Gloeocapsopsis sp. IPPAS B-1203: one gene and its partner. The protein of the gene in region 1 binds, or shares a complex with, the protein of each later gene. Links are inferred from orthologs where the notes say so. Each region holds a gene or a part of one and is shown on either strand. Other genes may lie near its edges.

Region 1 (4,628 bases):
TCTCCTTGCTTGATCGTTGTAGCGTTGTGCTGTCAACTTAGTGAACTCAGCTAGTTTTGCTCATATTTTCAAGCTGAGTCTTGCTTGTCTAACTTGTTACTGATATTTAATTTGATTCGACTGAATATCGTAATCAGCAGTCAGAATGAGCTTTTTGTCAGGAGCATACATCAAAACCTTTAAGTCTTGATTGGGAAAAGTCCGATGGAATCCTTGAAGCAATGACTTAGCTAAAGGTCTGACTTCATTAGGACGTACTTGTGGAGTAATGACAACGCCCAGTTTATTTTGATCGCGTACATACGCATCCTGAACTAAACCTCTCGCTGTCTGGATAACCCAATTGCCAAAGTCTTGTCCGGCAGTTGTGTTGCCACGCTCTAGTAAAGCATAGTTACCAGTTGTGTCTGCGGCTGGTGGTAAACTTGTGGTTGGTGCTTTAGCATTAACAGCACTACTACAAGCGACAGACATCGTAAGAACTAACACTAAAGTTAACGCCGTCAGAACTTTACGAAATCTCTGCATAAAATCCACTTTAACTTTCCTCCCGTTGACTACATTGCAAAACTCAATTGCTTATTTTGTTCCGAATTTATAAAGCTTTATAAATGATGAAGGTCTAGAATAACTAGACCTTTTAACTGAATTAATTAGCAACTAGTCAAGCTTTTCTTTGACGTTATCTTTTACGTCTTCTACACCGTGACGGACTTCACTTTCTGCTTGCTTTGCTTTACCTTCTGCTTTATCTTCGGGATCTCCTGTAACGTTACCCCAGGCTTCTTGAGCTTTACCTTCGATATTTTTACCTGTAGCTTTAGCTCTATCTTCTAAACTCATTTTTCTTCTCCTTGTTCCTAAACAAACTTACCGTGTTGTCCAGCAACCTTGAAGTTTGTTTGTGCTTACGTTTACAACTTATCCGAAACGCTACACTACAGACTTCTGTCAGAAGACATATTAAGCTTCTCACTATAAAGAAAGATAAAAACTAAAGTGTGTTTACTACTATGTCTAAATGAAGAGAATCACAATTGAGATACAAAAAAACTAGTGTTTAAAAACAACCAGCTATCAAAACCACAATTAAATTAAATACTTTTGTGCTAATCTAGATACCCTATCAGCTCATCAATTTTTTCTATTTTATTGCTAGCAATCGGACGAATACCAAATGTTGTTACTGTTTTAGAAACTTGTAATTCGCTGGCAGCAATTGGACGAATACCATGCAAATTTATAGTATCAGAAACTTGTATTTCACTGGCAGCAATTGGACGTATCCCTAGTAGATTGACAGTATCACTAATTTCAAAGGTGCTAGCAGTGATAGGGCGATCGCCAGGCAATGGGCTTGTCTGAACGCTAGAAGATGTTGAAACCGCTAGTGTGACAACTTGTGACGTGTTTTCTGGAGTAGAATCAGTTGATTTATTGATTGCATCTACTTTACCAATGCTGCTAACGCTCATAGTTTTATCCTTGAGATGACATTTTAAGTTAAATAGAAAAATTGTTTTTTGTGATTGCTTTTGAGTTTACTGGAAAAAGCATTTTTTAGGTCTAAATAAGTTCACATGGTATGCATAAATAAATCTAAATATGTAAAGATAAGTAAAGGGAGTCGCAGTGTACGATCATGCAATTTTCTCTCCAAGCACCATTTCAACCAACCGGCGATCAACCCCGCGCGATCGCACAACTCACTCAACAAATCAAACAGAGACACCACCATCAAACCTTACTCGGCGCAACAGGAACCGGAAAGACATTCACTGTTGCATCAGTTATTGAAAACATTGGGAAACCAACACTAGTACTTGCACACAATAAAACTCTCGCCGCCCAACTGTGTAATGAGCTACGCGAGTTCTTTCCTGACAATGCAGTAGAGTATTTTGTCAGTTACTACGATTACTATCAACCAGAAGCTTATATTCCCGTTACAGATACTTACATTGAAAAGAGTGCTTCAATCAACGATGAAATTGATATGTTACGGCACTCCGCAACGCGATCGCTATTTGAACGCCGCGATGTGATTGTCGTCGCCTCAATTAGCTGTATTTACGGTTTAGGAATTCCTTCGGAGTATCTCAAAGCGGCAATTCCCTTGAAAATGGGGATGGAAGTTGACCAAAGACAGATTCTCCGCGATTTGGCAACGGTACAATACAGCCGCAACGATGTTGAAATGGGGCGAGGACGCTTTCGAGTGCGGGGGGATGTTTTAGAAATTGGTCCGGCGTACGAAGATCGGATTATTCGCGTCGAGTTTTTTGGTGATGAAATTGATGCAATTCGCTACGTCGATCCGGTAACAGGCGAAATTATTCAAAGTTTGTCTGCGGTTAATATCTACCCAGCGCGACACTTTGTGACTCCAGAAGAACGTTTAGAAGCCGCGTGTGATGCTATTGAAGCTGAACTGAAACAGCAAAAAGCTGAATTAGAGCAAGCCAGTAAACTACTAGAAGCCCAACGATTAGATCAGCGGACGCGCTACGACTTAGAAATGTTGCGCGAAGTTGGTTACTGTAATGGTGTCGAAAACTATTCGCGTCACTTAGCAGGGCGTCAACCAGGAGAACCACCAGAATGTTTGATCGATTACTTTCCGGATGATTGGTTACTCGTAGTAGATGAATCGCACGTCACAGTTCCGCAAATTCGTGGCATGTATAATGGCGACCAAGCGCGGAAAAAGGTACTTGTTGAGCATGGTTTTCGCTTACCAAGCGCAGCAGATAACCGCCCGTTGAAAGCGGACGAGTTTTGGTCAAAAGTGAATCAGTGTATTTTTGTTTCTGCAACACCAGGCGATTGGGAATTAGCACTATCAGAAGGTAGAGTTGTTGAACAGGTGATTCGTCCTACAGGTGTTGTCGATCCGGAAATTTATGTGCGTCCTACTGAAGGGCAAATTGACGATCTTTTAGCAGAAGTGAAAGAACGCATCGATCGCCGCGAACGGGTTTTGATCACAACCTTGACGAAGCGCATGGCAGAAGACTTAACTGAATATATGCAAGATCAAGGAATTCGGATCAGGTATCTGCATTCAGAAATTAACTCAATTGAGCGGATCGAGATTTTGCAAGAGTTGCGTCAAGGCAATTTTGATGTTTTAGTCGGAGTGAACTTATTACGGGAAGGATTGGATTTACCTGAAGTTTCCTTAGTGGCGATTTTAGATGCAGATAAAGAAGGTTTCTTGCGTGCAGAGCGATCGCTGATTCAAACTATTGGTAGAGCAGCACGTCACGTTAGAGGACAAGCAATTCTGTATGCGGATAATCTTACAGATAGCATGATTAAGGCAATTGATGAAACCGAACGCCGACGGGCAATTCAGTTAGAATACAACGAGAAACACGGAATTACACCACAACCGATTGTTAAACGCACGAATAATGCCATTTTGTCGTTTTTGGAAGTATCGCGACGCTTGAACTCGCAACAACTTGAAGAAGCTTACGAACAAGCAGATGATTTACCGCTAGCAAATATTCCCGAATTGATTACGCAACTAGAAGCCCAAATGAAAGAAGCAGCGAAGAATTTAGAGTTTGAGGAAGCAGCAAAGTATCGCGATCGCATTAAGCATTTGCGTGATAAATTATTGGGACATTGAGGAAAATTCGGTAATAGGTAATAGGTAATGGTAATCGCAAAGCAGTTAGCTCAATAAAAGCTAATGGCTAATTGCTAATTGCTAATAATTACCAGCCTTTTAGTTACATTTATTTTTACCCACGCACTTATGTTTGTTTGGCAGCACAAAGAAGTTATCTGTCAAAGTCAGCGTTTACTGTACAGCTTTGAGTACTGGATGGGCAATGCATTGCTAGATACAATCGGAACGCCAGTAGAAATTGCTCAGGCTTTGTTTACTGCACCGTTTGTTTTGGTTTCGCATGGTACAGAATCCGATCCAATTTTTAACTATGGCAATCAGCAGGCGTTGATACTGTGGGAGTTTTCTTGGGAAGAGTTTACGCAAATGCCTTCGCGCAAATCTGCGGAACAGATGGTACAGCAGGAACGCGATCGCTTACTCGCAGAAACAACCAATAAGGGCTTTTGTCATTATTCTGGTGTCCGCATTTCAAAAACTGGCAAGCGATTTCGGATCGAAGACGGCATTATTTGGAATGTTATTGATGACGAAAACCAAAGCTGGGGGCAAGCTGCTGTTTTTTCTAAGTATCAATTTGTTTAGCTAATGACATTACACCTGTTCTTGATTGATACGCCTTTCTCATAATCTTGCTAGCACTTGATACCGCTGTGATTCGTATTCGGGTTATAAAAGTGGGGCTTCTTTTTCCTGGCGTTCTTGCTGCCGTAGTTGATCTAGTTCTACAGGCGTGAAAAGTCAGTTCTGTCACTCGGTAACTTTCGCTTCTACACTAAGTTATAGAAGGTAGCAAAGGCAACCTTATCCTAATCGTTATGAATACTATTACGCTGAAAATTCCCCGTTTGACAGCAAAAGAATTTGTAGAACTTTGCCAAGCTAATGAACATTTGCAGCTGGAACGTACTGCGACTGGAGAAGTTGTTGTTATGCCGCCAACATACCCTTGGACAGGTAGACAAAATGCTGGAATTAATGCTCAACT
Region 2 (4,654 bases), on another replicon or contig:
TTGGGCGATCGCGGTTGGTAAGATGACAGAATTAAGATGCTGTAAAGCTTGTGTAGGTGGAATTGGTTGAAAACTACCTTGTTGAATTTGAGATTCTAATTGCTCAAACGTTAAGCTATCTGCAATGTCAAAGCCACTGCTTTGCGTACGAATGAGTTTCGCTAAAGTTCCACCAGTTTGTAAGACTCTACCCAAATCGCGGGCGATCGCGCGAATATATGTTCCTGTACCACAAGCGATCGCCACATCAATTTCAGGAAAATCTCCAGATCGCCAGTCTAAAATTTCAATGTGGAAGACTTCTACACTCCGTAGAGGAATTTCAATGTTTTTCCCCGCGCGTGCAAGATCGTACAAACGTTTTCCCTGGACTTGAATGGCACTATAACGCGGCGGTATTTGGTCAATTTTGCCTTGAAATTGTTTTAGTGCAGTTGCAACTTGTTCTAGGCTTAAATCGGATACTGGCTGTGAGGTAATGACTTCCCCTTCGAGATCGTCTGTTGTTGTCGTGATTCCTAATTGAATTGTTGCTTTGTAGGCTTTATCTGACTGTAAAAACTGCAACAAGCGAGTCGCTTTTCCTAAAGCGATTGGTAAAACACCTGTAGCAGCAGGATCTAAAGTTCCACCATGTCCGACACGCTTCATTTGTACGAGTTTACGTACTCGCGCTACACAGTCGTGGGAAGTGAATCCAGCGGGCTTGTTTAAATTAAGAAAACCTTGCACAATCTATGAATAAAATTAAGACGCTATGAAACATTTAACAAGAATTACATTCAATCCTGGCGTGATGGGAGGTAAACCTTGTATTCGAGGCTTGCGCGTAACTGTGGGAATGCTGATTGGGTTGATAGCGTCAGGACATTCTACAGAAGAAATTTTAGAAGCTTATCCTTACTTAGAGGAAGGAGATTTACGTGAAGCTTTGGCGTATGCAGCTTGGCGTGTAGAGGAAGTCGATATACCACTCATTGTTCAGTAAGACTTCTCGCATGGATAAATCCCAACTTTACAGGGTAACTAGTGAAAATGTAGTTATTCTTCATTTACTCGTTGCAATTGCGCAATGCGAGGATCGATGATTTTTTGACCGAGAGTGGAAAATTTGATCGCGACAGATACTTTATTTCCTGAACCGAAAACGTGAGTGATTTCACCAACACCAAAAGTTTTGTGCAACACGCGATCGCCGACTTGCCAATTCTGTGGACTTGTATTGACAGGAGTTGTTGCTACTTGTCTACTTCGTGAAGCAATACTCGGTGGTTTTGTATAACTCTGACTTGCAAGTTGTTGATCTGCAAGCAATTCTTCGGGTAATTCTGTTAAAAACTGCGAACGAATTGCTGGTTCGCGCGAACCATAAAGACGGCGTTCCCGTGCATGAGAAAGATGCAGCAATTCTTGCGCGCGAGTAATTCCGACATAACACAAACGCCGTTCTTCTTCCAAAGCATCAGGATCGTCTAATGAGCGAAAATTAGGTAATAATCCTTGTTCCATCCCTACTAAGAAAACGACAGGAAACTCTAAGCCTTTAGCTGCGTGTAATGTTAGTAAGGAAACAGCTTTTTGTCCTTCTTTTAAATTATCTAAATCAGAATTTAATGCAGTACTTGCTAAAAAAGCTTCTAAAGAAGTATCCTCACTTTCTTCTTCAAATTGCACAACGGCATTGTAGAGTTCTTGCAAGTTTTGTAACCTGTCTAAACCTTCATCTGTACCTTGATTTCTTAAGTCTTGAATATAACCTGATTCTTCCATAATTGCTTGCACAATTACCGACGCAGGAGTGATATCTACTTGTTCTTGCCAGTGGCTGATTAACTGTGCAAAACTAGTTACACCTTTTACTGATCGCCCTGCTAAAGTCCCTGCTGATGTTTCATCACTAATAATTTCCCACACAGGAATGCTTAACTCTTGGGCAGCACTTACTAAAGCATCAATTGTGGCTTTACCAACACCACGACGTGGTGTATTAATGACTCGCAGTAAACTTACTGTATCTGCAGGATTAACAATTACACGTAGATAAGCCAGAATATCTTTGATTTCTTTGCGATCGTAAAACTTCAATCCGCCAACAATTGTGTAAGGAATACCCCAGCGTACTAAAGTATCTTCAAACGGTCGAGATTGTGCGTTAGTCCGGTAGAGAATGGCAAAGCTACCCCAATTAAAATCAGGATAACGTCGTTCTAAATTCCGAATTTGATTGATTACAAATTGCGATTCTGTAATTTCATCATCAGCTTTATATAAATAAATTTGTTCGCCAACTTCACGAGTAGGTTTGAGAACTTTATCGATGCGTTGAGTGTTGTTTTCGATCAATTCGTTGGCAGCTTGGAGAATATTTTCTCTAGAGCGATAGTTTTCTTCTAACTTCACCATTGTACGAGTATCAGCATCAGGCAATCCATCGCCGAAGTCAGACTGAAATTCTAGTAAAATTGTGAAATCTGCCATGCGGAAACTATAAATCGATTGATCCGCATCACCAACTACAAACACTGAACGATTGCGCCAATCCCAGTTGTGTTTATTGGTTTCTCCGTTGGTAACAAGTAACCGAATTAAATCATATTGAGTCCGGTTGGTATCTTGGTACTCATCAACTAATATATGTTGAAATTTACGATGCCAATAACCTAAAACTTGTTCGTTTTGTTGAAATAGTTGTACAGGAACCAGAATTAAATCGTCAAAATCTAAAGCATTGTTTTCGGCTAAAGCACTTTGATATTGACTGTAAACTTCAGCAATCACGCGCCCGCGATAATTAGGTTGTTGGCGTTCAAATTCTTGCGGTGTTAATCCTTGATTTTTGGCGTTACTGATTGCGTAGCGTACCGATCGCGGCTCAAATTTTTTGTCATCTAAATTGAGTTGTTTGGTGACTATTTGCTTGACAAGGGTTTGAGCATCTGATTCATCAAAAATTGAAAAATTACGATTCCAACGCCGTCCTTGTTCGTCTTGATATTTTTCGATATCGAATCGCAGAATACGGGAAAATAAGCTGTGGAAAGTACCGATCCACAAATCTTTGATAATGGTTTTGTATACGCGCGATCGCAAACTTGTTTGTTCGTGCGGTGCTAAAGCTTCTAAGGGTTTTCCGTAGTCTTGAAGTGCAATTTGTTCTGCAAACAGCTTCTGGATGCGTTCTTTCATCTCCCGCGCTGCTTTGTTAGTGAAGGTGACAGCCAGGATATTTTCAGGATCGACGCGGTGCTTCAAAATGAGATTGGCAATTCGGTAAGTCAGTGCTCGTGTTTTACCCGAACCTGCGCCAGCAACGACTAACATGGGACCGCAGAAATGTTCTACAGCTTGGCGTTGACTAGGATTGAGGTGACTGAGAAAGTCAATGGTTGTTGTCATGAGTGTAAGAAGTGCGATATCGCGCTTAAGGCTGTATAAAGATATATCCTGCCTGACCTATACTACAAAACTTATGATATCTTTGTAGCTTCCTAATTGAAGCATTGCCGCGATCTGATTACAATTTGCTGCTACAGAATTTGTATCGTTTAATATTGCTGCTTTCCAAATTGAAAATCTAGGTTGTAAATCTTTAGCAAACATTAAGCTCGCTGGAGTTCAGTAGTATTACTGTTATTATCTCCAAACCTAAAATAATCAATAGAGTTTTTCAGTAGATTTCGCATTCATTCACTATCTACAGTTTGATAGGCTCTATCACATTAAAACATTTCATCTAGCGTAACTAGTAACGATTATGGGAACATCAGATACACCTTTGTGGGTTCAAGATAGAGATACGGTGATTACTGAAGAAAGTAATGTTGAGTGGCGTTACGGAACACCACCAGATTATTCGCGTAACAATGCAGCACTCAAACAACAAAGTCAATACAATCATATCGAAGGCTCTTTAGAGGCGATTGTCCAAAACTTAGTGAGAACTTTTGAAATGGAAGCCTCCTTCAAAACGAACCCCCAACAGTGGTTATCAGTTGTCGCTGATAAGTTTCGGATGCGGACAAATACTGAACCAGAATATACTGCTGAGGACATTGTTGCTGCTGGAACTTACAACTTATTTTTAGGAGAATCGGATCGCTACAGCGCGAAAGCTGAAGATTTTGAATCGTCAGGAAGAATCTTTCATGAAGCATTTCCCAATGGTTTTTTATGGGAAGTGATTGAGGTACTAGCAGGACCACCCAATGTTACTTTTAAATGGCGTCATTGGGGAACTTTTAGTGGTGCATATAAAGAACATCAACCAACCGGAGAAGTTGTCGAAGTTGTTGGTATTAGTGTGGCACGGGTGTCTGATGATTTAAAAATTGAATCATTAGAACATTATTTTGATACCAATTCTTTCTTAGGAAAATTGACATCCGGTGAAAAAGCGATCGCCAACGGCTGTCCTTTTCATCAGTAAGTTTAAAGGTTTACACAGAAAAATAACCTGATTGAGAAATTATTTACTCAGATTCAACTTTAGTAGCGATCATTGATTGATTAACGAATTTAGCTGTGGATACCAAAATCCTAGCTACTGGCAGCAATGATGAGACAATTAAGCTTTGACATATCAAGAAAGGGGAAGTACCTGAAAATGCTTTTTGGAATTAGTTAATTGTTTGAGTAATATTCGTATCTATTAACA

Evidence for each region.
Region 2: the proteins of uvrB (region 1) and pcrA are in contact, whole or in part, in a crystal structure (PDB 7EGT), measured with the Thermus thermophilus proteins. The link is inferred for Gloeocapsopsis sp. IPPAS B-1203 from one-to-one orthologs. Residues at the interface, in WP_096411307.1 of Thermus thermophilus: Glu23, Leu25, Arg26, Asp27, Gly28, Glu29, Arg30, Phe31, Arg55, Glu326, Asp327, Phe328, Glu379, Ser382, Gln383, His398, Gly400, Arg401; in WP_096412145.1 of Thermus thermophilus: His654, Arg656, Phe657, Gln666, Asp668, Glu669, Lys680, Arg681, Leu682, Ser683, Lys685, Tyr686, Ala687.

What each region holds. Positions count from the first base shown.
Region 1 is NZ_PEIG01000010.1:156,828-161,455, reverse strand. Bases 1,184-4,138 are described here. They hold uvrB (excinuclease ABC subunit UvrB), read left to right. Parts: upstream 1,184-1,639; coding sequence 1,640-3,637; downstream 3,638-4,138. Other genes in these bases: CSQ79_RS18155 (MEKHLA domain-containing protein), read left to right, coding at 3,767-4,138; CSQ79_RS18165 (hypothetical protein), read right to left, coding at 1,184-1,475. Outside these bases: CSQ79_RS18175 (hypothetical protein), read right to left, coding at 97-528; CSQ79_RS18170 (CsbD family protein), read right to left, coding at 661-843; more of CSQ79_RS18165, read right to left, coding at 1,110-1,183; more of CSQ79_RS18155, read left to right, coding at 4,139-4,225; CSQ79_RS18150 (Uma2 family endonuclease), read left to right, coding at 4,459-4,628. UniProt on the Escherichia coli protein: The UvrABC repair system catalyzes the recognition and processing of DNA lesions. A damage recognition complex composed of 2 UvrA and 2 UvrB subunits scans DNA for abnormalities.
Region 2 is NZ_PEIG01000002.1:563,911-568,564, forward strand. Bases 720-3,700 are described here. They hold pcrA (DNA helicase PcrA), read right to left. Parts: upstream 3,397-3,700; coding sequence 1,042-3,396; downstream 720-1,041. Other genes in these bases: truB (tRNA pseudouridine(55) synthase TruB), read right to left, coding at 720-732; CSQ79_RS06030 (DUF433 domain-containing protein), read left to right, coding at 758-988. In the rest of the region: more of truB, read right to left, coding at 1-719; CSQ79_RS06040 (nuclear transport factor 2 family protein), read left to right, coding at 3,755-4,426; CSQ79_RS06045 (calcium-binding protein), read right to left, coding at 4,617-4,654. UniProt on the Escherichia coli protein: A helicase with DNA-dependent ATPase activity. Unwinds DNA duplexes with 3'-5' polarity. Translocates on single-stranded DNA with 3'-5' polarity. Initiates unwinding more efficiently from a nicked substrate than double-stranded DNA.